4 regions of the Lelliottia sp. CFBP8978 genome follow, and region 4 is predicted to be linked to each of the others. Evidence: predicted binding sites of a transcription regulator. Region 4 holds the regulator's gene; each other region holds the start of a gene.

Region 1 (7,386 bases), 580 kb from region 4:
CGGCAAAACGAATCGCTTCTTCTTTGTGGTTCGCGGTACGGCCAAGGAAGATGTTTTCCGCACCCAGTCTGAACAGGTGGCTGTCGTTCGCATCGAAACTGTCTTTCAGGCTGTCACGGACTTTCACTTCGTTCTCAGTGTGGCGCTGAGCAGCAATCAGACGCTCGGTCAGACTGGTGTACAGGCCGCTGTCGAGGAAGTTGGTCAGCGAAATATGCTGTGCCTGTGGAACCTGACGCATCGCTCGTTCTGTCAGATCGCGGTGCGTGATGACCAGGTCAACATCCGGCGGCAGGCTATTGATAGCACTGTTGGTGACGGAGATATGGCTCAGGCCCGCGTCCTGAACTTTTTTACGCAGCACGCCAGCACCCATTGCGCTTGAACCCATACCGGCATCGCATGCGACGATGATTTTACGCACGTGGCTCAGGTCGTTAGACACATCGCCCGCTGACAGCGGAGTTACCGCGCCTTTGGATTCGGCTTTCATGTCATGCATACGACGGGTCGCGGCTTCGATGTCGTCTTCTTCTTTCACTTTGCTGGTTTTCAGCAGGATAGCGGAGACAACGAAGGAGACCGCCATTGCCGCACAGATGGCTGCGATGTTGGCGAAGTACGCGCCTTTTGGCGTCATCGCCAGAACAGCAAGGATGGAACCAGGGGAAGCCGGTGAAACCAGACCACCGCCCAGCACGCTCAGAGTGAACACGCCAGTCATACCGCCGAGGATAACGGCCAGGATCAGACGTGGATTCATCAGAACATACGGGAAGTAAATTTCGTGGATACCACCCAGGAAGTGGATGATAGCCGCACCGCCAGCAGACTGCTTAGCACTGCCGCGACCGAAGAACATATACGCCAGCAGAACGCCCATACCCGGACCCGGGTTCGCTTCAATCAGGAAGAAGATAGACTTGCCGAGATCATGAGACTGCTGAATACCCAGCGGTGAGAAGATACCGTGGTTAATGGCGTTGTTGAGGAACAGGATTTTCGCCGGTTCAACAAAGATAGACGCCAGCGGCAGCATGTCGTGCGCCACCATGAAGTTAACGCCAGCCGCCAGCACTTTGGACAGCACTTCGACCGCAGGACCAATGCCGAGGAACGCCAGAATCGCCAGGATCATACCGATGATGCCAGCGGAGAAGTTGTTCACCAGCATTTCGAAGCCGGATTTGATCTTGCCATCAACCCAGACGTCAAAACGTTTAATTGCCCAGCCGCCCAAAGGACCGGCAATCATTGCGCCGAGGAACATCGGCATATCCGCACCGACAATCACACCCATGGTGGTGATTGCCCCGACCACGCCGCCGCGGTCTCCGCCCACCAGGCGACCACCGGTATAACCGATGAGCAATGGCAGGAGATACGTAATCATTGGGCCAACGAGTTTCGCCAGCGTTTCGTTCGGCAACCACCCTGTCGGAATAAATAACGCGGTGATAATACCCCACGCGATAAACGCGCCGATATTTGGCATCACCATGTTGCTCAGGAAGCGACCAAAGCTTTGCACTTTGATCTTGATATCGGATGACATAAAACACCCCTTCTTATGTTTACACTGAGGCTTGCGGCCCGAGGTTTATCGTTAATGTGCGGCGGCAGAGGTAGCCGAGCCCTGTTCTGATGGTGTGAAATCTGGCACTGAATCGTTCAACTGTCCAGACAGCGAAAATTTGTGTGATCTCAATCACGTAAATGTAGGGGGTGAGGATAAAAATGAAGTGATTCTGATCACAAAAATGGCGTCTAAAAAAAATACAGCGCGGCTAAATCAGTCCTTATTGACGCTTAAATGTGACTGGAATCACGTTTTGATGGGTCGGATTTGTTGGTGCTTTGTGATCGTCTTCACAATAAATTTTAAGGCAGAATTCTCCAGGTGTGATCATCGGCATATTCTGCTTTCTCATTTCAGCCAGGCTGTAACCTGTTCCTTATCACTTTCATCAGAACGTCATCCCTTAGTGTTATGGCGATAATGCTTAATACGAGTTAATCTGCTAATGTAAACTTAAGTCTATTATTATTCATGATATATTTTGTCACGCTATTAAACTTGCGTGCAGGTATTATAGAAACAATACTTCCCGGCTCCGGATTATATATTTTGATGCTATTGTTACTCATTATATTAATTTGGTTGCTTATCATTTTATTTAAATAGTTGAAGATGTTTTAGTGAGGCAAATATGTTTCTTAACTATTTTGCGCTGGGCGTATTGATTTTCGTTTTTCTGGTCATTTTCTATGGAATCATAGCCATCCATGATATCCCTTATCTGATCGCAAAGAAGCGCAATCATCCCCATGCCGATGCGATTCATACCGCGGGCTGGGTGAGCCTTTTTACGCTGCATATCATCTGGCCATTCTTATGGATTTGGGCGACGTTATACCAGCCGGAACGCGGCTGGGGCATGCAAAACCATGTCGTGCAGCCAGGGGAACAACCCAATATAGACGCGCTTTCTCAACGTGTTGCCGATCTTGAAAAGCGGCTTGCCGCTGCGACAACACCCGCAGATAAAAACAGGCCGGAGCGCTAATCATGGATCTGTTAATTATTTTGACCTATGTGGCCCTGGCGTGGGCAGTTTTTAAAATATTTCGTATTCCGGTCAATCAGTGGACACTTGCCACCGCCGCATTAGGGGGCGTGTTCATTGTGGCCGGACTTATTTTGTTAATGAACTATAACCACCCTTATACCTTTACGGCACAAAAAGCGGTTATTTCTATTCCGATTACGCCACAGGTTACCGGAGTCGTTAGCGAAGTCACCGATAAAAATAACCAGCTCATTAAAAAAGGTGACGTGTTATTTAAAATTGACCCGACTCGTTATCAGGCCAGAGTGAACAGATTGCACGCTGATTTGGTGACCGCGACTTTTAATATTGATGTGATGAAAGGGCAACTTTCAGAAGCGGAAGCGAATACCACCCGCGTCGCTGCCGAACGCGATCGGCTGTATAAGGATTTCCAGCGCTACTTGAAAGGGAGCCGGGCGAAGGTGAATCCGTTCTCCGAAAGCGATATTGATAACGCACGGCAAAACTATCTGGCGCAGGATGCGATGGTCAAAGCCTCCATCGCCGATCAGGCGCAGATCAAGAGCCAGTTGGACAGCATGGTGAATGGCGAGCAGTCGCAGATTGCCAGCCTGCGAGCGCAGCTGACAGAGGCAACGTACAATCTCGATCAAACGGTGGTCCGCGCCCCAAGCGATGGTTACGTTACCCAGGTGCTGATTCGCCCGGGGACCTATGCTGCCGCGCTCCCATTGCGCCCGGTCATGGTGTTTATTCCCGAACAGAAACGCCAGATTGTGGCGCAGTTCCGCCAGAACTCTCTGTTGCGTTTAAAGCCAGGCGACGACGCCGAAGTGGTGTTTAATGCTCTGCCCGGACAAGTCTTCCACGGCAAGTTGAGCACTATTTTGCCCGTGGTGCCCGGTGGCTCGTATCAGGCGCAAGGTTCGTTGCAATCGCTGTCGGTGGTTCCGGGGACAGACGGCGTGCTGGCGACAATCGATCTGGACCCAAACGCAGACGTTGACGCGTTACCGGACGGCATTTATGCCCAGGTCGCGGTCTATTCCGACCATTTCGCTCACGTCTCGGTGATGCGTAAAGTGCTGCTGCGAATGACCAGCTGGATGCATTACCTTTATCTCGACCATTAACCTTCTGCTTTTTTTGTTGCCTGATCCATACTTACACTTTTGTTGGCGTAAAGGATCAGGCAATGAAACTCATCGGCAGCTACACCAGCCCATTTGTGCGTAAAATTTCGATTCTCCTGCTGGAAAAAGGCATCACATTTGAATTTGTGAACGAACAACCGTATCAGGCTGAAAATGGTGTGGCGCAGTACAACCCCCTGGGCAAAGTCCCGGCGCTGGTCACTGATGAGGGTGAGTGCTGGTTTGATTCACCGATTATTGCCGAGTATATCGAACTGCTGGGGATTGCCCCGGCGATGATGCCGCGTGAGCCCAAAGCGGCGCTGGCGGTGAAGCAAATTGAGGCGTTAGCGGATGGCATTATGGATGCGGCGCTGACATCTGTGCGCGAGCAAGCGCGTCCGGCTGCGCAGCAATCTGAAGCCGAGCTGTTGCGCCAGCGTGAGAAAATTAGTCGCAGCCTCGACAGTTGCGAACAACTTTTGCGCGACGGCAAACTGCAAACCGATACCTTAAATCTGGCGACTATCGCTATCGCCTGCGCGATCGGCTATCTCAATTTTCGTCGCGTCTCACCCGGCTGGTGCGTGGAGCGGCCGCTGTTGGTGAAGCTCGCCGGGACCCTCTTCCAGCGCGAAAGCTTTGCCCGCACTGAACCGCCAAAGGCTTGATGCGGGTTATAACACTTCCTTTCTGTTAGTTGTACAATCCCACAGCATGTGACTCCCTCTCCCGTCGGGAGGGGGGAAGATATCCAACCGCCAGGCGTTTTAATGACTACTCATCGTTCCCTTTACAGCCAGATCCCTGCGACCGACCGTCTGCTTCGCGATCCCCAAATCACGCCCCTGCTTGAACAATCCGGGCATACCCGCATGGTGGCGCTCCTGAATGTGATGCAGGACGAAGCCCGCCAGCACATTCAGACGCAAAATACGCTGCCGCAGTGGTGCGAGGACTGGGCGAACGAGGTGGAGAAACGTCTGGCCACGCAAGCGCGGCATGCGTTGCGCCCGGTGCTCAATCTGACGGGAACGGTACTGCACACCAATTTAGGACGCGCTCAGCAGGCTGAAGAGGCAATCGACGCGGTGACGCAGGCGATGCGGTCGCCCGTGACGCTGGAGTACGACCTCGACGGCGCGGGGCGTGGGCATCGCGACCGGGCGCTGGCCGATCTCCTGTGCCAAATTACGGGGGCGGAAGACGCCTGCATCGTGAACAACAATGCGGCGGCGGTGTTGCTGATGCTGGCGGCGACGGCGAATGGCAAAGAGGTGGTAGTTTCGCGCGGCGAACTGGTAGAGATTGGCGGCGCGTTTCGCATTCCGGATGTTATGCGCCAGGCGGGATGCTCGCTGCATGAGGTCGGCACGACTAATCGCACCCATGCGAAGGATTATCGCGCCGCGGTTAACGAAAATACCGCGCTGCTCATGAAAGTCCACACCAGCAACTATCACATCGAAGGCTTTACCAAAACGGTGGAAGAGGCGGAGCTGGCGGAGATTGGCCGCGAACTGAACGTGCCGGTGATCGCCGATCTTGGCAGCGGCTCGCTGGTGGATCTCAGCCTGTACGGCCTGCCAAAAGAGCCGATGCCGCAGGAGATGATCGCCGCAGGCGTCAGTCTGGTGAGCTTCTCCGGCGATAAGCTGCTGGGTGGCCCCCAGGCCGGGATTGTGGTTGGCAAGCGCGATCTCATCGCAAAGCTGCAGCAACACCCGCTGAAAAGGGCGCTGCGCGCCGATAAAATGACGCTGGCAGCGTTAGAGGCCACCTTGCGGCTCTATCTTTGCCCGGAAAAACTGGCGGAGCGTTTGCCGACGCTGCGCCTGCTGTCGCGGGATGCGGCCTCTATTCGCGCTCAGGGCGAGCTTTTACTGGCGCAAATCTCCGCTCATTATGCTGATTTCGATGTGCGCCTTGAGTCATGCCAGTCGCAGATCGGCAGTGGCTCGTTGCCGGTCGATCGACTGCCCAGCGCGGCATTAACCTTTACCCCGCGTGACGGTCGCGGCAGCCAGCTTGAGACGTTATCCAGGCGCTGGCGTGCGTTGACCACGCCGATTATCGGTCGCATTTACGACGGTCGCCTGTGGCTGGATCTGCGCTGCCTTGAAGATGAAAAACGGTTTCTGGAGATGATGCTGAAATGATTATTGCCACAGCGGGTCACGTTGACCACGGAAAAACCACGCTTTTGCAGGCCATTACCGGGGTAAATGCCGATCGTTTGCCGGAAGAGAAAAAGCGCGGCATGACAATCGACCTGGGCTATGCCTACTGGCCGCAGCCGGATGGTCGGGTGCTGGGTTTTATTGACGTACCAGGGCATGAAAAGTTTCTCTCAAATATGCTGGCAGGTGTCGGGGGCATTGACCACGCGCTGCTGGTGGTGGCGTGTGATGATGGCGTAATGGCGCAGACGCGCGAGCATCTGGCCATTTTACAACTCACAGGCAAGCCGCAGCTGACGGTTGCGCTGACGAAGGCGGATCGTGTCGATGAAAGCCGCATTGATGAGGTGCGCAAAGAACTTCAGGCAACGCTGGGTGAATACGGTTTTGCGGATACGCCATTTTTTGTCACCGTGGCGACAGAAGGGCGCGGAATCGAGGCATTACGTGACCATTTGCAGCAGCTTTCTGCGCGTGAACGCGCGAGCGATCATCGCTTCCGTCTGGCGATTGACCGTGCGTTTACCGTAAAGGGTGCCGGTCTGGTGGTGACAGGAACGGCGCTCAGTGGTGAAGTGGCTGTTGGCGATAGCCTTTGGCTGACGGGCGTCAATAAACCGATGCGCGTGCGCGGATTGCATGCGCAGAATCAGCCTGTTGAACAGGCCCACGCCGGACAACGTATTGCGCTTAACATTGCTGGCGATGCTGAGAAAGATCGGTTAACCCGTGGCAACTGGCTGCTGAGCGAGGCGCCTTGTGAAGTGTCTGAACGGGTCATTGTTTCTCTGCAAATGTTCACGCCGCTTGTGCAGTGGCAGCCGCTGCATATTCATCATGCTGCCAGCCACGTCACCGGGCGCGTCTCCCTACTGGAAAACGATCTGGCAGAGCTGGTGTTTGATACACCGCTGTGGCTGGCGGATAACGACCGGCTGGTGCTGCGGGATATCTCCGCGCGGGAAACGCTGGCAGGCGCGCGCGTGGTGACGCTCAATCCCCCGCGTCGTGGCAAGCGAAAAGCGGAGTATCTGCAATGGCTGGCAGCACTCGCCAATGCAGAAGATGACCGGGCGGCGCTGGCGGTGCATCTCGATCGCGGTGCGGTAAATCTTGCCGAATTCGCATGGGCGCGTCAGCTGAGTGATAGCGGTCTTCGCCAGCTTACTGAACAACCCGGTTTTATCCAGGCAGGGCAAAGCTTGCTGAATGCGCAGGTTGCTGCGCGCTGGCAACGAAAAGTGCTGACCACGCTTGCAACGTACCACGAGCAGCATCAGGACGAGCCGGGGCCAGGGCGGGAACGCCTGCGCCGGATGGCGCTGCCGATGGAAGACGATGCGCTGGTGCTGCTGTTGATTGAGAAGATGCGCGAAAGCGGCATGATCCATAGCCATCACGGCTGGCTGCATCTGCCCGATCACAAAGCGGGCTTTACGGCGGAACAAGAAGCGGTCTGGCAGAAAGCCGCGCCGTTGTTTGGCGATGAGCCCTGGTGGG
Region 2 (7,386 bases), 960 kb from region 4:
AGCAGCTTCGCGATGTATTCCCCGGTTTTATTCACCAGATCTTTCATTTCGAAGTACTGGTTCATGCCGTCCATCGCTGCCTGCACCACTTCCGGGCGCGGCGTTGATACGCCCAGCGCGGTCATGCGGCCAGACGTGTTAATCACCTGTTTTAAATGGTATTTCTCATAAATCGAAGGCATTTTCCGTACTCCCTTGTTCGGTCATGTAGCCCTTGCCCGCGCGGATCGCGGCAAGCGGCACCAGAAGATGTTCAGCCTGCAGGCTGTCGTTTTCCGCATCCACCAGCAGCGTGGGCTGATGTTTGACGGTGAACAGCGTCAGGTCCGCATCCAGCCCCGGCTGAATACGGCCTTTATGGGCCAGACGCAGGCCATCGGCGGCGTTGGCGGTGACGCACTCGATCACCTGCGGCAGCGACATGCCGATGGCGAGGAATTTCGACATTACGCTGGCAAGGCTTCCTACCGGGCCGTTAATCCGGTTGCGACAGTAAATATCCGAGCTGATGGTGTGCGGCAAAATGCCCATCGCGATGGCGCGTTTCGCCACTTCAAAACTGAAACTCGCCGTACCGTGTCCCACGTCTAAACGCACGCCGCGCTTGAGCGCGCGGGTGACGGAGGCGCGCAATTCGCCCTCTGGCGTCAGAATGCGGTTCGGTTTGCCGTTGTAGCAGTGGGTGATGATGTCGCCGGAACTGAGCAGATCGGCAATCTCGTCGAGATTCGGCGGATTGTTACCGATGTGGACCATCAGCGGCAGATCGCCGTTCTCTTTCTGAATCGCTTTCGCACGCGCCAGCGGCGTAATACCGTTTTCCCCCACCACGCTGCTGCTCATGCGCGCTTTCAGGCCAACGATGAAATCCGGGTGGCGTGCGACGGCCTGTTGTACCGCGTCGGCGTCGATATTGGCCATGTTCGCCAGTTCGTTCTGGGCGATCAGCCCCACGCGGGAAATGTTCAGCAGGGCAAAAACCTCGGTTGAGGCTTTGCGGGTAATTTCGTAGAAATCGTCCACGTCATCCGCACCGGTGCTGCCCGCGTCGACCACCGTGGTGACGCCTGTGGCAATCCCCACGCTATCCGGCTCGTCGTGGTAGATCGGGGAGTGGGGGTAACAGTGAACGTGGGAATCAATCCAGCCTGCGCTGACAAACACCTCGCCGTTCAGCTCGACCGTCTTGTGTGCGGGAGCGTCAATCTCGCCAAGCGCCGCGATCTTTCCGTCCTGGATGGCGATATCGCTCAGGGTATCGTCGGTAAGGCGCGCACGGCGCAGGAGTAAATCAAACATACCTGTCTCCTGATAAATCGGGCGCATTCGCGCCCGTGGAGGTTAAAGAGACACCGGGAACAGTGAACCTAAAATCATGGCACCGAGGATCGCGCCACCGGTAATCGGCTTCTGCCACAGGTAAAACAGCAGTGCGCCCACCAGCGAGCCGATACCAATCGGAATAGAAGCGGTCATCGCGCTGAGGATAATCAACGGGCCGAGGAAGCGCCCGGACGCGTTACCCGCGCCCATCATCACGTCCGCGCCATAGGTGGAGTCGCTCTGATTGATGGTGAATTTACGCGCCAGAATGATCAGATAGCCAATCGCCAGACCAATCACTAGCCCGGTGATCAGGGAAGCAATAAAGTTCGCCACCGGGAAGACAAAGCCAGCGCCCAGCAGTAGCGCCGGAACGCCCAGCCCTACGCCGGTCTGGATCGCGCCGCCAATGTCCAGAATCCCCACCAGCGATCCTTCAATGATGCGGGCAAACAGGAAGCTCGCACCGAAGGCCGCCACCGCGCCATAAACGCCGGTATCCATTCCCGCTTTCAGCATGGCGACGAACGCCACTTCGTTAAATGCGCCGATGCCGTACAGGTAGTACATGTGCGTCCCGGCAAAAACGCCGGACGAGAGCAGGCCAACGAAGATCGGGAACGACCAGTCGGCATACCAAAAACCTTTATTCTGTTCCATTTAGAGGCTCCTGTTATTTGCCGCTGAGCGAGCTGTGGATGAGTTCGAGCCAGTTCGGCACGGTGAGGTGGAAGGATTCGATCATCTTCATGTCAAAGCCGCGGAAGAAGCCGCTCAACACGAACAGCAGCACGATAGCCACCATCATCACTTTGGTGACGTGGTTCCAGCCGCTCTCTTCTACGCCTTTACCGATCAGAATGCCGAGCACCAGACCCGGTACGGCGTTGCCCATGATCAGCTGCGCTGCGCCGCCAAACACGGTCGCCCAGAAGCCGGACTTTTTGCCCGCATCAATGGCTGCCAGCCAGAAAATCACTGGCATCACGGTATTGACCAGCAGGTTTGCCGCCGGAACCAGCACCTTAACGGCAGTCACCTGAAGAGCCGCCGGAACGGACGACGCGGTGAGATTCAGGAAGGTGACCACGAACATGCCGATGATGCCGCAGGCAATCGCCATGCGCTTAGGATTGTGCAGCGTTTCGCCGACGTTGCGGTTTTTTAACATCAGCGCTGCCGCGCCCCAGTTAGGAATGATGCGATGGTCAACGTCCTGGGTGAATGCCCCCGCCGCCACCGACGATGCCCAGGCGTTGAAGAAGAAGCCTAATCCAAAAGAGAAGTGGGAAGCAGGGTCCCCTTCGCAGGAGTTCAGTTCCCCTAACGTACGAAACGCGCCCATACCCTGTGTGGTAGGCGCATGAAACATGCGTGCAGCCCCGGCGCCTACGCCGACGCCAACCAGGCCGCCGATGATGAGCGATTTTATTAAAATTATCAGGAACATTAGTCTGCCCTATTAGTAAGAATCAGCGTTGCGTGACAAAGTCCACCTTGTCGAGATTGATGGCGGTCACGTTGACGGTCACATCCAGCTCCACGCTGTAGGTGCGTCTTTCCCGGCGCAAAAAGAAGTACAGAAAGGCTTCTTTACGCACCGCTTCTTGCGCCTGAACAACCTGCACATCCTGTGGCTCAATACGCAGTAAGATATGCGGCGATGCGTTCATCACCGCGGCCTGAACGTGGTTGAGTGCGTCAGCAAAGGCGCGGGGTTTCATCTCGCCTTTGCCTTTGACTCTCACCGTGGTGGTGAAGTGTTCTTTCATATTCAGGCGCCGTGCTTCTTCTGCCACGCCTGCACCAGACGCTCACCCAGCTCTTCTTTGTCCATAAAGCCAAAGCCCAGCACGTTGCAGCCTTCGTTAATGGCGGTGACGCCCTCTTCCACTGAACGCATGCCGTATTTGGCTTTGTAGCCATATTTGGTTTGCGCGGTGATAGCACCTGCGCCACCGCTGCCGCAGAAGGAGATCCCGAAGGTGGCGTTTTCCGCTTTCATTACGTCGCCCAGTTTCATGTCTGCTGCCACGCCCGGTACGACCACCGCACGTCCGCCTGCTTTTTCAACGCCGATAGCCACTTTCTGGCCTTTGCCCAGACGATCGCCAATCACGACTGTAATTTGTTCCATGGTGTTGCTCCTTAAAGGTTGTCTTTCGCGACTTCAAAGTGAACGGAGAGCAGCCAGGCCTCTTCATCAGGAAGATTGCCAAACTGAGCGACCACTTCGCGGGCAAGCCGCATCGAATCTGCAGAAATTTCGTCGAACAGGTCGGCTTCTACCTCCGGCAGCGGCTCGCCGGTCACCGACCGGTGCGCCATCGCGCGAACGTGCGAAGTCAGCATTTGTACCTGTACGTCATTGGGGAGAATGTTGTGATGGCTGAGCAGGGCAAACACCTGCTTTAACATGGTATCGGCAAGCTGTTCAGTTTTGGCTGCCTGTTCCCCAACGTCGTTCATTACCGCTCCGTTAATCACTCGTCTTACCCCGTTAATGGCTCTGGGATAAAACTAACGCTGGAGGTTAAATGTTTGTAGCGAGTTGTTTTCCACTTCGAAGTGGAAAGGAGAGCGGCGCCAGTGATCTGTGCCACATAAATGCGTTGAATATGAATTATCGACTGTCTTTGCGTGATGAATATCACGCTATTCGGCGGTCAACTATCAGAAACCCAAGCGGAAATGTTTATCAGCGGATGGGCAAAATTGTGATGTGGATAAGGTTTACTTATACCGATGACCAACTTCAGAGGATCGCGAGGAAGTGCATGACTCCCCCGCGGGGTACTGATAAGAAGCAGCGCGTCGGTTAGCGATACTTTTTGTGGTAGGCGTTGCGCGTCGTCACGAACTCATCGGCCGCTGCCTGCGCCTCTTTCACTTTACCTTCGTTGGCAAGCTTCAGCGCGCCGTCAATCTGGCCGACCAGCACGTCAAAACCGTGGCGATAGTCTTTCATCTCTGCGCTGTCCGCCGCGCTGTTTTCCAGCTTAGGCGGCGTGGCTTTTTGCGCATCCAGCGCGGCGGTGCGCATTTTGGTCAATGCGTCTTTCATCTCTGCCGCATTATCCGTTTTTTGCACCACCTTCAGATTGGTACTGAGGGTATCCATATCGTCTTCAAGATCGGCGGCAAACGCAGAAGAACCAAGAATCAGCGTTGAAGCTGCGACGATCGCTAACAGATGTTTACGCATTGCTCACTTCCTTTTTTATTATTAACAATAAGCGCAATACCCTCAGTCATTCGGGCGACGGGACAAGGCGCTGCGCCTGGCCCTGTCGCCTGAAGTATGACGGGTATTACTGACCGGCGATTTTCATCTCCGGCAACAGCACTGAACCACACTGTATATTGCTGCGCGTTTCAATATCGTTACCAACCGTCACGATATTGCGCCACATATCTTTTAGATTTCCGGCGATGGTGATCTCGCTCACCGGATACTGAATTTCGCCATTTTCGACCCAGAAGCCCGCCGCACCGCGAGAGTAATCGCCGGTGATACCGCTCACGCCCTGACCCATCAGCTCGGTCACGACCAGCCCGGTGCCCATTTGCTTCAGCATCTGCTCAAAGCTCAGGCCCTGACCTTCAATGCGCCAGTTGTGGATCCCGCCCGCGTGACCGGTGCTTTTCAGCCCCAGTTTGCGCGCGGAGTAGTTGGTCAGCAGCCACTGAGTCAGCACGCCGTCTTTAATAATATCGCGACGCTCCGTGCGTACCCCTTCGCTGTCGAACGGCGTGGAGGCCAGGCCTTTCAACAGGTGAGGATGCTCTTCGATGGTCAGCCACTCCGGCAGGATCTGCGTGCCGAGGGCATCGAGCAGGAACGTTGATTTACGGTACACCGCCCCACCGGCAATCGCTCCCACCAGATGGCCAAAAAGACCGGTTGCCACTTCATTGGCAAAAATCACCGGGGCTTTCATGGTGGAGAGTTTGCGCGGCGATAAACGGGAAAGCGTGCGCTTCGCACACTCTTCACCGACCCACTCAGGCGACTGCAAATCTTCCATCGCACGACCAATGGTATAGGCGTAATCGCGCTCCATGTCGCCGTTCTCTTCGGCAATCACACAGCTGGAAAGAGAGTGGCGCGTGGAGCAGTAGCCCTGCAGCATGCCGTGGCTGTTGCCGAAGACTTTGATGCCGTAGTGGCTGTTAAAGCTGCCACCTTCGGTGTTGGTGATGCGCTTATCCGCTTTCAAAGAGGCTTGTTCAGCGCGTGCCGCCAGCTCGATCGCCTGGTCTGGTGAAATATCGGCAGGATGGAACAGATCCAGATCGGGGGCGTCGAACGCCAGCAGTTCTTTCTCCGCCACACCTGCGTAAGGATCAGGCGAAGTGTAGCGCGCAATATCCAGCGCCGCCTGCACGGTACGGGCAATCGCGTCCGGGCTGAGATCGGTCGAGGAGGCGCTCCCCTTGCGATTCTGGTGATAAACCGTAATCCCCAGCGCGCCGTCACTGTTAAATTCAACGTTTTCCACTTCACCAAAACGGGTACTGACGCCAATGCCCGTGGTTTTACTCACGGCTACTTCCGCACCATCGGATTGACCTGAAGCCAGCATCAGTGCTGTGGATACCGCTTCTTCGAGAATCTTACGCTGCGCTTCAACTTGTGAGGTTACTTTCATCGCAAATGCCATACTGTAAGAGATAGTTATCTGAAGTCTAACAGAGAACCGTTTTTCAGTGCGCGTCTTAACTGGTAACATTAGCCTCTTTTTTAAGGAGCCTGACATGACTAAGCAGCCCGACGACTGGCTCGACGACGTTCCCGGTGATGACATCGAAGACGAAGATGATGAAATCATCTGGGTCAGTAAAAGTGAAATTAAACGTGACGCCGAAGAGTTAAAACAACTTGGTGCGGAAATGGTAGAGCTGGGTAAGAACGCGCTGGATAAACTCCCGCTCGACCCGGATCTGCGCGGTGCCATTGAACTGGCCCAACGAATCAAAAAAGAAGGCCGCCGCCGCCAGCTTCAGCTGATCGGTAAAATGCTGCGCCAGCGTGACGTAGAACCCATTCGCCAGGCGCTGGATAAGCTGAAAAACCGCCACAACCAGCAGGTTGCGCTGTTCCATAAGCTTGAGCAGATCCGCGATCGTCTGGTTGATCAAGGCGATGAAGCGGTCGCAGAAGTGTTGAATCTGTGGCCAGATGCCGACCGCCAGCAGTTGCGTTCGCTTATCCGTAACGCGAAGAAAGAGAAAGAAGGGAATAAGCCGCCGAAATCTGCGCGTCTGATTTTCCAGTATCTGCGCGAACTGGCTGAAAACGAAGGTTAAGATTCAGAGCGCTTGTCCCCTCACCCTAACCCTCTCCCCAGAGGGGAGAGGGGATTGGCCGGTGCAGTTTTCTCCTCATACCTCTGGGGAGAGGAGACTGGCCGATGCGGTTTTCCTCCTCATCCCTCTGGGGATAAGGGACTGGCCGGTGCGGTTTTCCCCTCATACCTCTGGGGATAAGGGGCTGGCCGGTGCGGTTTTCCTCCCTCGTCCCTTGGGGATAAAGGGACGGCCGGTGCGATTTTCCCCTCGCCCCTCTGGAGATAAGGGACTGGCCGGTGAAGTTTTCCCCCTCATCCCTTGGGGTGAGGAGGCTAGCCGGTGCGGTTTTCCCCCTCGCCCCTTTGGGGAGAGGGTCGGGGTGAGGGGCAATCGTTACTCAGCGGCTTCCGCTTTCTTCGCCAGACCATCCAGCAGTTTCTGATGAATCCCACCAAAACCACCGTTACTCATCACCAGAATGTGATCGCCCGGCTGTGCCGTTTTGACGATCATCTCCGCCAGCGTATCGACGTCAGCATGCCAGTGCGCGGGCTGAATACACGCCTCGGCAACTTCGGCCACCTGCCACGGAATATGCTGTGGTTGCAGCAAGAAGACTTCATCGGCGCGACCCAAAGAAGGGGCCAGATCGTCTTTACAGATCCCCATTTTCATGGTGTTCGAGCGAGGTTCCAGCACGGCCAGAATGCGCGCTGTTCCACCCACTTTACCGCGTAATGCCGCAAGCGTTGCCAGAATGGCCGTCGGATG
Region 3 (7,386 bases), 410 kb from region 4:
TTTGCCCCTGCGTGAATACCGATAACATTCTCACCTTCAGCGTTAACGAAAATCAGCGCCACGCCGGTTGATTCTCCCTCAACCACGCTCACGGGCGCGGTATCAATATTGTCGCTTTCGAGCTGCTTACGAACGCGTTCCCCCGTATCGTCATCCCCCGTGCAGGCAATAAAGGCAATATGTGCCCCGCTTCGACCAGCAGCAACCGCCTGGTTTGCGCCTTTGCCACCGAAAGCGACCTGATAGTGATGACCGGTAACGGTTTCACCAGGGGTAGGGAAAGAATCAAGGTTAAGAATGTGATCGGCATTAATACTGCCAAGGACGACGAGGTTGCCTGCGGTTTTCATGTATGAGGTGTCCATCAGAGAGCGCCACCGGTTTTATCCGGTGGCGTATGCCACACTTTTCTTTATTTGTTGTCCCTCAGGCCGCCGTTGACGGCCTGAATCGCCTATTACTGCTTAATGACCAGCTTCAGGTCAACCGGATATTTAGCCTGGACCTTTTCACCCTTCAGCACTTTATCCGCAGTCTGAACGCCTGTTGCGCCAATCTGCTCTGGAAGCTGAGCGATAGTTGCAGCCAGTTTGCCATCATTAACGGCTTTCTCACCATCTGGCGTACCGTCAAATCCGACAACCATCACATCAGATTTACCAGCCGTTTGCAGCGCACGCAGCGCACCCAAAGCCATTTCATCGTTTTGTGCGAACACGGCCTGCACGTCCGGATGAGCCGTCAGCAAGTTCTGCATGACGTTCAGCCCTTTGGTGCGGTCGAAATCAGCGGGCTGGCTGGCCAGGACATTAAATTTGTGCGCTGCCACAGCTTGCTGGAAACCTTCGCCACGCTCACGCGCTGCGGAAGTACCGGCGATGCCCTGCAGCTCAATAACTTTCGCGCCTTCACCGGCTTTCTTCGCGATGTAGTTACCTGCAATTTTACCGCCCAGCACGTTATCAGACGCAATGTGGCTGACGACTTCACCTTTAGACGCAACACGGTCAAGCGTGATCACAGGGATTTTCGCCTGGTTTGCCATCTTCACGGCATTACCTACCGCATCAGAGTCGGTTGGGTTGATCAGCAGGATTTTGGTGCCACGAACGGTCAAGTCCTGAACGTTGGCCAGCTCTTTCGCCGGGTTGTTCTGTGAATCCAGTACCACCAGGTTATAGCCCAGTTTGTCTGCTTCTTTCTGCGCACCATCTTTCAGGGAGACGAAGAACGGGTTATTCAGCGTAGAGATCACCAGCGCGATGGTATCTTTCGCCATTGCGTTAGCACTCACCGTTGCGCTCAGCGCCACAGCAGAAACCAGAGTAGCCAGTTTTTTCATGTTCATATCAGAGATGTCCTGTAGTGTCGTCAGTTACTGTTTTTTGTTGTCTACCAGAACCGCCAGCAAAATGACCACCGCTTTGACGATCATCTGGTAATAGGAGGAAACACCTAATAAATTCAATCCATTATTCAGGAAGCCGAGAATCAGTGCGCCAATCAACGTCCCGACAATGCGGCCTTTACCGCCGGCAAGGCTTGTACCACCCAGCACGACCGCCGCAATCGCATCCAGCTCATACCCTGTACCCGCCGTGGGTTGCGCAGAGGAGAGACGCGCCACTTCGATAATACCCGCCAGCGATGCCAGCAGACCACACAGGGAATACACGATAATTTTGACTTTATTCACACTGATGCCAGAAAGACGCGTCGCCGCTTCGTTACCGCCCAGCGCATAAATATAACGACCCAGACGCGTGTGATGCAGCATGTACCACGCAGCCAGGAAAACAATTCCCATAATCCACACCGGCGTCGGAATGCCCAGAGGGCGGCCGATACCAAACCAGCCAAACAGATCGGCATTGTCGGTAAAGCCGGTATTGACGGGGCTTCCGTTGGTGTACACCATCGTGACACCGCGCAGCAGCAGCATCATAACCAAAGTAGCAATAAACGCCTGTACCCGACCTTTCGCCACAATCATCCCGGTAACAGCGCCAATGGCCGCCCCTAATGCCAGGGCGGCGGCAATAGCCACCAGCGCATTGACTTCTATCCCTACAATCGAAGCCGCCACCGCGCCGGTGAGTGCCAGCAGGGAACCCACGGACAGATCGATTCCCGACGTCAGGATCACCAGCGTCATCCCCACCGCCATAATGGCGTTGACGGACGTTTGCTGAAGGATATTGAACAGGTTATTGACGGTAAAAAAGTTCGGGCTCATGGTAGACACAATCGCGATCAGCACCAGCAGTGCGATCAGCGATTTTTGTTCTAACAGCCATGCCTTAGTGAAATAGCGGCGACCAGAAACAGCCTGGGTAGTCATCTTCTTACTCCTGATTCACGCGATTAAGCTTGCCCACAGCGGCAGCCATCAGAACTTCCTGGGTGGCCTGCTCGCGAGTGAATTCACCGCCGAGATGCCCTTCATGCATAACCATAATGCGATCGCTCATACCTAACACTTCTGGCATCTCGGATGAAACCAGAATGATGCTCAGACCGTCAGCCTTGAACTGGTTGATCAGCTGATAAATCTCTTTCTTTGCACCAACGTCAACGCCACGAGTTGGTTCATCGAGGATAAGCACTTTTGGGCGCGTCATCAGGCCACGGGCAATCGCCACTTTCTGCTGATTCCCCCCCGACAGCAGGCCGATAGCCTGTTCCATTGATGGCGTTTTCACATTAAACAGACGGATAAAATCACTCACCGCCTGCTGTTCATCTTTATGTTTTAAGCCGCCGCCGCTGCGGCTGAAATAGCGCAGAGCGGTGAGTGACATATTCTCTTTAACCGACATGCCCAGCACTAAGCCGTCGCGTTTACGGTCTTCGGAGATATAAACAATGCCATTCGCCAGCCCATCCTGTGGAGAACGGGTAACTACTTCATGTCCGTCGAGAGTGACGTAACCGCTGCTGCGCGGCAGTGCGCCGTAGAGGACTTTCATCAGCTCAGTACGCCCGGCCCCCATCAGCCCGGCCACGCCAAGGATTTCGCCCTGACGCAGCGTGAAGGAGACATCGTTTACGCCCGGCCCACACAGATTGTCGACTTTCAGGCGGACCGCGCCCGGCGTTTTGTCGAGACGCGGATATTGTTCTTCCAGCTTACGCCCCACCATCATCTCAATCAGCGAATCTTCGGTCAGCGAGGAGACTTCGCGCTCGGCAATGAATTGCCCGTCGCGGAAAACCGTCACGTCATCGCAAATCTCGAAGATCTCTTTCATGCGGTGGGAAATATAGACGATCCCGCGCCCCTGGGATTTCAGCTCGCGGATCACGCGGAACAGGGATTCCGTTTCGGTATCAGTCAGGGCGTCGGTCGGTTCATCCATAATGATGACTTTCGACTCAAAGCTCAGCACTTTGGCGATTTCGACCATCTGCTGATCGCCGATAGACAAGTCGCCCACCAGACGATCGCTCTTGAAGCGCAAATTGAGCTTCACCAGCAGTTTGTCCGCCTCGGCATACATCTGTTTCCAGTCGATTTTGCCAAAACGGTTAACGAATTCACGGCCCAGGAAGATGTTTTCCGCGATGGAAAGCTGCGGGATGAGATTCAATTCCTGATGGATAATGCCGATCCCGGCCTCCTGAGAGGATTTAGGTCCGGTGAAGGTGGTTTCTTTCCCCAGCCAGAGCAGCGAACCAGCATCACGTGCATAGATACCGGTCAGCACTTTCATCATCGTGGATTTACCGGCACCGTTTTCGCCCACCAGCGCCATAACGCGCCCGGAGTAAACGTTTAACGCTGCACCGGAGAGGGCTTTTACGCCCGGGAACGATTTATCGATCCCTTTGAGTTGCAATAATGCGTCCATGATGGCCTCAGAACGTGACGCCAGCACAGAGAATGATATTCGCATACGGGGAACACTCCCCGCTGCGAATCACCGCCTGACTGTCTGCGGTTTGTCGTTTGAACTGTTCATGCGTGGTGTAACGAATTTCTATGGTGTTTCCCTGGTGTTGTTGCAGTTGCTCGATATGAGTGAGCAACGTTTCGTGGAGTTGCGGATTATGTTGTTTGATTTCCGACGCGAGAATGGCCGTCTCAACCTGCATCTCCGCTGTCACCACATCCAGTACCTGCATAAACGAGGGCACACCCTGCGTTAACGCCATATCAATACGGGTTGTGCTGCGCGGAACCGGTAAGCCTGCATCGCAAACCACCAGCGTATCGGTATGCCCAAGACGGGAAATAACCGATGAGATTTCAGAATTGAGTACCGTGCCTTTCTTCATTTTCTTGCTCCACTAGCGAAACGTTTCGCTAACAACAAGTGTAGTCGCAAGAGTGGTCAGAAAACCATCATGAAGTAACAGAATTGTGATCAACATCGAAACGTTTCGCTAAGTGAAATGCGGAGGGGAAATAAATGCAAAACGGTAACCAGAGGGTTACCGTTTTTTATGATTGCGCCCTCTCCCTGTGGGAGAGGGTTGGGGTGAGGGCATCAGGCCGAACGGAGGCTTAAATCTCGACCTGCGTCCCCAGTTCAATCACGCGGTTAGGTGGGATTTCAAACTGATCGGGAGCGCGCAGGGCGTTGCGCTGCAGGATAAGATACAGCTTGCCACGCAGGCGCAGATACCACGGGCGTTTGCCGACAATCAGCGACTCATGGGACATAAAGAACGACGTCTCCATCATTCGGCAACTCAGCCCTTCCAGACCGCAGCGATGGAAGACCTCTTCGACGTTCGGCGTTTCGCGCCAGCCATAGCTCGCGACCACGCGCCAGAATGTCGGAGACAGCTGTTCAATCTGCACACGACGTACGTTATGTACATACGGCGCATCTTCGGTTCGCAGTGTTAGCAGAATGACTCGCTCATGCAGCACCTTGTTGTGCTTTAGGTTATGCATTAACGCAAACGGAATGACATTCAGCGCGCGGGACATATAAACCGCCGTACCCGGTACACGAACCGGCGGGGATTTTTCCAGAGACGCGATCATCGCTTCCAGAGAATTCCCGTGCTCATGCATGCGACGCAGCAGGCGGAAACGTTCGCTTTTCCAGGTTGTCATGACCACAAACATCAACAGACCTAACGTCAGCGGCAGCCAGCCGCCAGAGACAATTTTGTCCAGGTTCGCAGAGAACAACGGCACATCAATACACAGGAAGCCAACCAGAATCAGTGCAACCAGGAATTTGTTCCAGTGCCAGTTTCGGTAAGCCACGGTAGTGGAGAGAATCGACGTCAGCACCATGGTTCCCGTGACCGCGATACCATACGCCGCGGCCAGATTGCTGGAGTGTTCAAAGCTGACAATCACAATCACCACGGCAAAGTAGAGCAACCAGTTAATGAATGGAATGTAGATCTGACCGGACTCCATCTCAGAGGTATGAATAATTCGCATCGGAGACAGATAACCCAGACGCACCGCCTGACGCGTGAGAGAGAACACACCTGAGATAACCGCCTGAGAAGCGATAACGGTCGCCAGCGTGGCGAGGATCAGCATCGGTACCAGCGCCCAGTCAGGTGCCAGCAGGAAGAAAGGGTTCTTAATCGCTTCAGGATTTTTCAGCAGCAGCGCACCCTGACCAAAGTAATTTAGCACCAGAGACGGCAGCACAACAGAGAACCATGCCAGACGAATCGGCAGCTTACCGAAGTGGCCCATATCTGCGTACAGCGCTTCCACACCGGTAATCGACAGCACGACAGCGCCGAGCGCGACAAACGACACGGTTTTGTATTCGAGGAAGAAGTGGACCGCCCACATTGGGTTCAGCGCCTGCAGCACTTCCGGGTTGGAAAGAATACCGCGCAGCCCGAGCGCCGCCAGGATCAGGAACCAGGCCAGCATAATCGGCGCAAACAGCTTACCCACCAGCCCAGTGCCATGTTTCTGAATCATAAACAGCAGGGTAAGGACAATAATGGCGAGTGGAACAACCCAGGTCTCAAGCTGCGGCGCGATAATCTCAAGCCCCTCGATCGCCGAGAGGACCGAAATCGCAGGCGTTATCACCACTTCTCCATAGAAGAAACTGCCCCCGATCAACCCGATAATCACCAGGAACGAGGTCATTTTGGCCGATGTATTGCGCCCGGCAAGGGACATTAACGTCAGGATCCCACCTTCACCGGCGTTATCTGCACGCATGACGAAAGAGAGATACTTTACGGAGACGACAAGGATCAGCAGCCAGAAGATGAGTGACAAAAAGCCAAAAACGGCGTCACGCTCAACACCAAAACCAAACTGACCGGACAGACATTCGCGAAGCGTGTAAAGCGGGCTGGTGCCGATATCACCGTACACAACCCCGATTGCCGCAAGCGTTATTGCGCTTAATGATTGCTTCTTATCAGTGCTCATAGACTTGTCTTTTCGCTATATAACAAATGTGTGCTTAGTCCCTTGGCGCACAAAAAGGCGCACAGTATGCACGATTAATCGCAAGATCGTACCCCTAAATGCAACCGCATTAATGTAGCGCAAAGAAAATAGCGCCACACTTCAGCCTATTACCAGCCCATGCTGAAACGTCTATACTCGCATCAATTAGCTGCAACGCCGCCGAAAGGACGCAAACCTATTATGGCTCACTCACATCTATTAGCAGAAAGAATTTCCCGCCTTAGCAGCGCGCTGGAAAAAGGACTTTTCGAACGAAGTCATGCCATCAGGCTCTGTTTGCTCGCTGCGCTCAGTGGTGAAAGTGTGTTCCTCCTGGGACCGCCCGGCATTGCCAAAAGCCTGATTGCCCGCCGACTGAAATTTGCCTTTCAGAATGCACGCGCTTTTGAATATTTGATGACTCGTTTCTCGACACCTGAAGAGGTGTTCGGCCCCCTCTCCATTCAGGCGTTAAAAGATGAAGGTCGCTATCAGCGTCTGACGGCGGGCTATCTTCCCGAGGCAGAAATCGTCTTTCTGGATGAGATCTGGAAAGCCGGGCCTGCCATCCTGAACACCCTGCTCACCGCCATCAACGAACGTCGTTTTCGTAACGGCGCTTATGAAGAAAAAATTCCGATGCGTCTGCTGGTCGCGGCATCTAACGAACTGCCGGAGGCGGACAGCAGTCTCGAAGCACTCTATGATCGAATGCTGATTCGCCTGTGGCTGGATAAAGTGCAGGATAAGTCCAACTTCCGCTCCCTGCTGATCAGCCAGCAGGATGAAAACGAAAACCCGGTATCGCCTTCGTTGCAGGTGACGGATGAAGAGTATCAGCAATGGCAGATCGATATCGGGAAAGTGAAACTGCCTGACGCCGTATTTGAACTGATCTACATGCTGCGCCAACAGCTGGATTTACTGCCTTCTGCACCTTATGTCTCTGACCGCCGCTGGAAAAAGGCCATTCGCCTTTTGCAGGCCAG
Region 4 (7,386 bases):
CACCTCCCTGCGAAAGCGCGTTTTGCTGCTTATACTTGTGGCAAATGGGCACATCAGGGAGGCGTTAAGTGAAAAAACTCACCGATAAACAAAAATCCCGTCTCTGGGAGCAGCAGCGAAATATTAATTTTCAGGCCAGCCGACGTCTGGAAGGCATTGATAGCCCGTTAGTTGAGCTTAACGCGGAAGCGGCGCAGGCGCGTCTTGAGGAACTCAGGAGGCACTATGAGCGATAAAATTGGTGACGATCGCGACCCGTATCTCTATCCCGGTCTCAATGTGATGCGCAACAAGCTCAGTATCCGTCAGGCGGAGCGTCTGGCGCAGGCCGCTTATGAGCTGACCGCGCTGCGTGCCGCCACGTTGCCGCTCGGACCTCCAGCCCGCGGTTTACCGCACCTGTGCGCTATCCATCGCCATCTTTATCAGGATATTTTTAGCTGGGCTGGCGAGTTCCGTGAGGTTGATATCTACCAGGGCGACACGCGTTTTTGCCACTTTGCTTATATCGAGAAAGAGGGCAATGCGCTGATGCAGGATCTGGAGGACGAAGGCTATCTGACGGGTCTTGAGCGCGACGAATTTATCGCCCGCCTCAGCCACTACTACTGTGAAATAAACGTTTTACACCCGTTCCGCATTGGCAACGGGATTGCTCAGCGCGTGTTCTTTGAACAGCTGGCGATCCACGCGGGGTACCAGCTAAGCTGGCAGGATATCGATCCAAAGGCGTGGTCAGACGCTAACCAAAGTGGCGCGATGGGGGATTTGACCCCACTCAATACCATCTTTGCCAAAGTAGTGAGTGAAGCGCGGGAAACTGAGTAGAATAGGGCGGCCTTTTTGTCCCGGAGCCGCCATGATTCTGCTGATTGATAACTACGATTCCTTTACCTGGAACCTTTACCAGTATTTTTGTGAACTGGGTGCGGAGGTGGTGGTGCGGCGCAATGATGAGCTGACGCTGGCTGACGTTCAATCGCTGTCGCCAGAGAAAATCGTCATTTCGCCGGGGCCCTGCACGCCCGATGAGTCCGGTATTTCCCTGGATGTTATCCGCCATTTCGCGGGTAAATTGCCGATCCTTGGCGTCTGTCTGGGGCATCAGGCCATCGGCCAGGTCTTCGGCGCCACGATTGTTCGTGCTGCGAAAGTGATGCACGGCAAAACATCCCCGGTGACTCACACGGGAACGGGGGTGTTCATTGGCCTGAATAATCCTCTTACCGTTACGCGTTATCACTCGCTGGTTATCGATCCGCCCACGTTGCCTGAGTGCTTTGAGGTTACCGCCTGGAGCGACACCCGGGAGATCATGGGCATTCGCCATCGCGAATGGGATCTCGAAGGGGTGCAGTTCCACCCGGAGAGCATACTGAGCGAACAGGGCCACCAGCTTCTCGCCAATTTCGTCAATCGCTGAATTTTTATTGCCTTGTTGTGATTTTTTATGCATATTTTGTGATTATATTCTCACTAAAAATGTGACATAAAATGGATGGGCATGACATGGCAACTGAGCAATCTGCAATTACACGCGCAACATTCGACGAAGTGATCCTGCCAATTTATGCACCGGCGGAGTTTATCCCGGTTAAAGGCAAAGGTAGCCGGGTATGGGATCAGCAGGGCAAAGAGTACGTGGATTTTGCGGGCGGTATTGCAGTGACGGCGCTGGGGCATTGCCATCCTGCCCTGGTCGACGCGCTAAAAACCCAGGGCGAAACGTTGTGGCATACCAGCAACGTATTTACCAATGAACCGGCGCTGCGTCTGGGCCGCAAGATGATCGACGCGACGTTTGCCGAGCGCGTGCTGTTTATGAACTCCGGCACCGAAGCCAACGAAACCGCCTTCAAACTGGCGCGCTATTACGCATCCACTCGCCACAGCCCCTATAAAAGCAAAATTATCGCGTTCCACAATGCGTTCCACGGCCGTTCGCTGTTCACGGTCTCCGTGGGTGGGCAGCCGAAATACTCTGACGGTTTCGGCCCGAAACCGGCCGATATTATCCATGTGCCATTTAACGATCTGCATGCCGTAAAAGCCGTGATGGACGATCACACCTGCGCGGTAGTGGTGGAGCCGATCCAGGGTGAGGGCGGCGTAACCGCCGCAACGCCAGAGTTCCTGAAAGGCCTGCGCGCGCTGTGCGATGCGCATCAGGCGCTGCTGGTGTTTGATGAGGTGCAAAGTGGAATGGGGCGTACCGGCGATCTGTTTGCGTATATGCACTATGGTGTAACGCCGGATATTCTGACCAGTGCGAAAGCCCTGGGCGGCGGTTTCCCGGTGAGCGCCGTACTGACGACGCAAGAGATCGCATCAGCCTTCCACGTCGGCTCTCACGGTTCCACTTATGGCGGCAACCCGCTGGCGTGCGCGATTGCCGGAGCGGCGTTCGATATTATCAACACCCCGGAAGTGCTGAACGGCGTCAACGCGAAGCGCGAGCAGTTTGTGCAGCATCTTCAGAAGATCGACGCACAGTACGACGTGTTCAGCGATATTCGCGGCATGGGACTGTTAGTCGGTGCGGAACTGAAGCCGCAGTATAAAGGCCGCGCGCGTGACTTCCTCCATGCGGCTGCGCACGAAGGGGTGATGGTACTGAATGCCGGCCCAGATGTAATGCGCTTTGCGCCGTCGCTGGTGGTGGAAGAGCAGGATATCGAAGCCGGGATGACGCGTTTTGCCAGTGCGGTGAAGAAGATCGTTCAGGGCTAATGGAGTCGCCAGGTAGCGGCTTGGTTTTGTCCCGGAATACGGAGCCGCAAAACTTACGACGCCTTACGGCGCATAATCCGCGTCAGCCAAATGCCGTGATGCGGGCGCTGACGCCATGCGACCGACGAAATGGTGTGCATGGTGTTCAGATGTCCCAGAACGCGCTGTAAATGCTGTTCCAGCGTGCTCATAGGGCCCCAGGTGAGCGTTTCCGGTGCTTCAAGAATGTTAGAGTCTCCGGATTCCCCCGGCGCGTCATACTCCAGACGCTGCTGGCATCGCTGCAGCGCAATTTCACACGACTGCAAATAGCGCTGCGCCAGGTCCGGCGTCAGCATCGCATGCTCGCGTGCCAGCGTGGTCATGGCATTGATATGCTCGACGATAAACTGGCTATGGGTGACCCACAGCTTCATATCCGCCAGATAATGGGAATTAAAGCCCGGCTCCTGCATCGCCTGATTGAGGGAGTTAAACAGCGCGTTATGGGCCTGATTGACCTTCATGCGCTGATAGGCCAGCGGGGAAGGCTGCGGATCGTCGCTCAGAATAAGGCGAATCGCCTGCTGATCGGCCTCCAGCGCATCGTGCGCATTCTGTCGCAACAGCCCACTCTGCCACTGGGGCCACAGCCAGACCATGCCGCCAAAGGCGATCAGACAGCCAATCAACGTATCCACCAGTCGCGCGACAATATACTGTTCGCCGTTCAGCGTGAGCAATTGCAGGGTATACACCGCCGTGACGGTAAATCCGACCATCGCCCAGCCGTAGTTTTTGCGGATAATCAGATAACCCACGAGGGTGATCACCAGCATTCCTGCCAGGGCGAAGCCGTCCGGTACGTGGAAGTGCAGCGTTATGCCAGCAATCACCAGTCCTGCGACCGTGCCCGCTGCCCGGTGCAGGATCCGCACGCGGGTGGCGCCGTAGCCATTTTGCGTGACAAACAGCACCGTCATTAAAATCCAGTAGGGTTTCGGTAGATGCAGCGCCATGCCCATCAGGCTGGCAATGCTGAGCATTACGCTGATCCGCGCCGCATTGCGCAGGGCCGAGGATTTCAGGGACAAATAGCTTTTTAACGCTGGCAGCAACGGCAGGCGTTTTTGCTTATCGGCCATCAGGTCGCGGGAATAGAGGGGGCGCTGGGTGCGGAGCACGCGCGCGATGCGGCTAAAGTGCCAGGCGCAGAACTGCCCGACCGGATTGTCCGGATGCTGACGTGCGATTTTCTCCAGCGCGCCCAGCTGTTTTTCCATCGTAAAGCGCGTGGGGTAGCGGTGGTACAGAATATCGTCAGCCAGTACCCGCAGGCGCGCGGCGACCGTTTGCGCATTCCAGCGGATCACCGCTTCGGCGTGGCTGCGCTCCACCAGTTTTTGCACCTCGGCAGGATAATGCAGGCTGACGGAAATATGCTCCTGAAGATCCAGCCCGACCTGAAACGTGCGCAGCAGCCGCTTGTATTCATGATTCTTATTGGCGGCCAGCATATGGAGCTGCTGGTAGCACTGGCTAATCAGATCCACCACCTTTTGCTGGCGAGTGAGCAGCGGCGGCAGCGACTTTTCCGGATCGGTATGTTGCGTCAGCAAGGTGTATTTTGCTTCGCAATACTCCGCGAGCTGGACGTACAGCAGGCTCAGGGATTCGCGTAAGGGCTGTTCGCGCCACATCCAGAACCAGAACCAGTTGAACAATCCGTACCACAACGTGCCGAGGGCATAGATCAGCAGCGGCTCCCAGATGGGCATATTTCCGGCAAGGCTAAGGGTGAAAATCGCGGCGATGAGCGATGCGGGCAGCAGGCGCGCATGAAGCGAACTGATCTCCGCGGTGACGCCGAGCGTCATCGCCAGCACGGTTAAAATCAGCGGCAGAGGAATGTCGCGGGCAAGTAAGAGCTGCACGGCGAGGCTGCAACCGGCAAACAAACTGCCGCCAATAATCAGACGTTTGAAAAAGCGCTTATGCGGGGTGTCCAGACCGGCGATGTTACAGCAGGCAGGCACGAGAGAGAACAGCAGACCATGTTGCAGTTGGCCGAGAATCAGACCGACAGCCACGGGGAGACATAACACCAGCGTTTGCCGAAGTGCGTAGTTAACTTCCGGGTGATAAATCAGCCTGCGCCACATGGTTGCCAGAGACAAAAACGGCGTGACACCTTGCGATGGCACGCCGTCTGACCGGAATTAACGCGTTCCGTAAACCACGATAGTTTTACCGTGGGCGGAGATCAGATTCTGATCTTCCAGCATTTTCAGGATACGGCCAACGGTCTCACGAGAACACCCGACGATCTGACCAATTTCCTGACGGGTAATTTTAATTTGCATACCGTCCGGGTGGGTCATGGCGTCAGGCTGTTTCGCCAGGTTCAGCAATGTCTGTGCGATGCGGCCTGTCACGTCCAGGAAGGCAAGGTTACCCACTTTCTCGGAAGTGACCTGCAGGCGGCGAGCCATCTGCGAAGAAAGACGCATCAGAATATCCGGATTCACCTGGATCAACTGACGGAATTTCTTGTAGGAGATTTCGGCGACTTCACACGCGGTTTTTGCACGTACCCAGGCGCTACGTTCCTGGCCTTCTTCAAACAGGCCCAGTTCACCGATGAAATCACCCTGGTTCAGATAAGAAAGGATCATTTCTTTCCCTTCTTCATCCTTAATCAGCACTGCCACCGAGCCTTTGACGATGTAATACAACGTTTCCGCTTTTTCACCCTGGTGAATCAGCGTGCTCTTCGATGGGTACTTATGAATGTGGCAATGAGACAAGAACCATTCGAGAGTCGGGTCTGTTTGCGGTTTGCCAAGCACCATGCGCTGTTATCCTCTGTTATAAGCTGTCACCAGAGTCATAAATCGCATCCTGACTCTGGGGTTGCAATCGAATTCTTCCCCGTACCTGGGAATGCGGCTGTCATTTTGTTTCGCAGCCAGTAATGTTTGATGTCCTCTGCATACATGTGTAACGTCAATGTATTACTGTAGCATCCAGAGTGTTTTAGCATAGCTTTCGCCGCGTGTCTCCTGGTGTCTCGCTTCAGCATGACGCAGGTCGTCTTCCGTTGCGAGAATTGTAACGCGCGCGTAATCTGTTCGGAAAATTGCAACGTCGGAGTTAATGAATATGCAAGCGCGTGTGAAATGGGTTGAAGGTTTAACGTTCCTCGGTGAATCCGCTTCCGGACACCAGATTTTGATGGATGGTAACTCCGGTGATAAAGCGCCAAGCCCGATGGAAGTTGTGCTGATGGCCGCCGGCGGCTGTAGCGCAATCGACGTGGTTTCGATTCTGCAAAAGGGTCGCCATGAGGTGACGGACTGCGAAGTGAAGCTGACCTCCGAGCGTCGCGAAGAGGCCCCGCGCCTGTTCACGCATATCAATTTGCACTTTATCGTGACCGGGAAAGATCTGAAGGATGCGGCGGTTTCCCGCGCGGTCGATCTCTCTGCCGAGAAGTACTGCTCTGTGGCGTTAATGCTGGAAAAAGCGGTGAAAATCACGCATTCGTATGATGTGATCGAAGGCTGACTGATGGGGCATCGTGCGCACCGATGCCCTCATCGTGACCCTCTGCACGGGGAGAGGGAATAGGGTTACTCGATCTTCTTGCCTTCCATCAGTCGCTGCACCAGCGGCATCATAATCAGCTCCATCGCCAGACCCATCTTCCCGCCCGGGACCACCAATGTATTGATGTGGGAAATAAATGAGCCCTGCAGCATCGCCAGCAGCCAGGGGTAATCAATGTCTTCCAGATTGCGGAAGTGGATCACCACAAAACTCTCGTCCAGTGACGGAATGGTTTTTGCTGCGAACGGGTTTGAGGTGTCCACCGTCGGAACGCGCTGGAAGTTGATGTGGGTTCGTGAAAACTGTGGTGTCAGATAGTTGATGTAATCTTCCATTGAGCGCACGACAGAATCCATCACCGCTTCACGGGAATGGCCGCGTTCGCTCATGTCACGGGTCAGCTTCTGGATCCACTCCAGATTGACAATCGGCACCACGCCCACCAGCAGATCAACATGGCGCGCCACGTCATGCTGGGGTGTCACTACGCCGCCATGCAATCCTTCGTAGAACAGGACATCGGTGGGTTCCGGCAGCGGCTGCCACGGCGTAAACGTACCCGGAACCTGGTTCCATGGGACGGCTTCATCGTAGGTATGCAGATACTTGCGCGACTGACCTTTACCGGTGTGGCCGTAATCAATAAAGGTTTGTTCCAGCAGGCCGAAATCGTTCGCATCAGGGCCGAAATAGCTGATGTGCTTCCCTGAATCGCGGGCCTTGCGAATCGCCATATCCATTTCCGGACGGGTATAGCGGTGAAAGCTGTCACCTTCAACTTCGGCAGCATGCAAATTGAGTTGGGCGAAGATCTTGCGAAAAGCGAGGCTGGTGGTGGTGGTTCCCGCACCACTTGAACCCGTAACGGCAATAACCGGATGTCTGGCGGACATAGCAACTCCCTGACTGGAAAGATGGAACAATCAACCGCGAAACTGATTGCGCGGCATGATGTTGACGGTTTCGTGCAGTTCAGACCACACCAGCAACACCTCGCCACTTTGTAGCTGCCGTTTTACATCGGCGACCTTTTGCTCAAGCGAACGTTCATGTTCACCATAATCGGTG

What was found. Region 4 encodes CRP, which controls carbon source genes, mostly activating them, when cyclic AMP is high. Its sites were predicted from a motif close to ATGTGANNNNNNTCACAT; they were not measured.
Positions count from the first base shown of each region.
Region 1: SOM82_RS00595 (PTS mannitol transporter subunit IICBA) is a predicted target of CRP. The motif match lies at 1,741-1,758, and genes of this name have one in related genera.
Region 2: SOM82_RS02370 (glycine dehydrogenase) is a predicted target of CRP. The motif match lies at 3,911-3,928, and genes of this name have one in related genera.
Region 3: rbsD (D-ribose pyranase) is a predicted target of CRP. The motif match lies at 4,362-4,379, and genes of this name have one in related genera.

Region 1 is NZ_CM188253.1:129,641-137,026, forward strand. It holds gene SOM82_RS00595 (PTS mannitol transporter subunit IICBA) at 1-1,555, opposite strand, end outside; gene SOM82_RS00600 (DUF3302 domain-containing protein) at 2,211-2,567, shown strand; gene SOM82_RS00605 (HlyD family secretion protein) at 2,570-3,706, shown strand; gene SOM82_RS00610 (glutathione S-transferase) at 3,769-4,377, shown strand; gene selA (L-seryl-tRNA(Sec) selenium transferase) at 4,480-5,865, shown strand; gene selB (selenocysteine-specific translation elongation factor) at 5,862-7,386, shown strand, end outside.
Region 2 is NZ_CM188253.1:506,017-513,402, reverse strand. It holds gene SOM82_RS02400 (DgaE family pyridoxal phosphate-dependent ammonia lyase) at 1-182, opposite strand, end outside; gene SOM82_RS02395 (amidohydrolase/deacetylase family metallohydrolase) at 166-1,299, opposite strand; gene SOM82_RS02390 (DUF4310 family protein) at 1,342-1,983, opposite strand; gene SOM82_RS02385 (DUF4311 domain-containing protein) at 1,997-2,773, opposite strand; gene SOM82_RS02380 (DUF4312 family protein) at 2,796-3,095, opposite strand; gene SOM82_RS02375 (SFCGS family glycine-rich protein) at 3,098-3,460, opposite strand; gene SOM82_RS02370 (glycine dehydrogenase) at 3,472-3,810, opposite strand; gene cybC (cytochrome b562) at 4,142-4,528, opposite strand; gene pmbA (metalloprotease PmbA) at 4,635-5,987, opposite strand; gene yjgA (ribosome biogenesis factor YjgA) at 6,082-6,633, shown strand; gene mpl (UDP-N-acetylmuramate:L-alanyl-gamma-D-glutamyl-meso-diaminopimelate ligase) at 7,009-7,386, opposite strand, start outside.
Region 3 is NZ_CM188253.1:4,449,911-4,457,296, forward strand. It holds gene rbsK (ribokinase) at 1-350, opposite strand, end outside; gene rbsB (ribose ABC transporter substrate-binding protein RbsB) at 458-1,348, opposite strand; gene rbsC (ribose ABC transporter permease) at 1,376-2,341, opposite strand; gene rbsA (ribose ABC transporter ATP-binding protein RbsA) at 2,346-3,851, opposite strand; gene rbsD (D-ribose pyranase) at 3,859-4,278, opposite strand; gene kup (low affinity potassium transporter Kup) at 4,508-6,376, opposite strand; gene ravA (ATPase RavA) at 6,599-7,386, shown strand, end outside.
Region 4 is NZ_CM188253.1:4,041,770-4,049,155, reverse strand. It holds gene ficA (FicA/YhfG family antitoxin) at 69-236, shown strand; gene SOM82_RS19100 (putative adenosine monophosphate-protein transferase Fic) at 226-828, shown strand; gene pabA (aminodeoxychorismate synthase component 2) at 860-1,423, shown strand; gene argD (bifunctional acetylornithine/succinyldiaminopimelate transaminase) at 1,510-2,730, shown strand; gene SOM82_RS19085 (YccS/YhfK family putative transporter) at 2,784-4,871, opposite strand; gene crp (cAMP-activated global transcriptional regulator CRP) at 4,929-5,561, opposite strand; gene SOM82_RS19075 (OsmC family protein) at 5,872-6,276, shown strand; gene SOM82_RS19070 (phosphoribulokinase) at 6,342-7,211, opposite strand; gene SOM82_RS19065 (YheU family protein) at 7,242-7,386, opposite strand, start outside.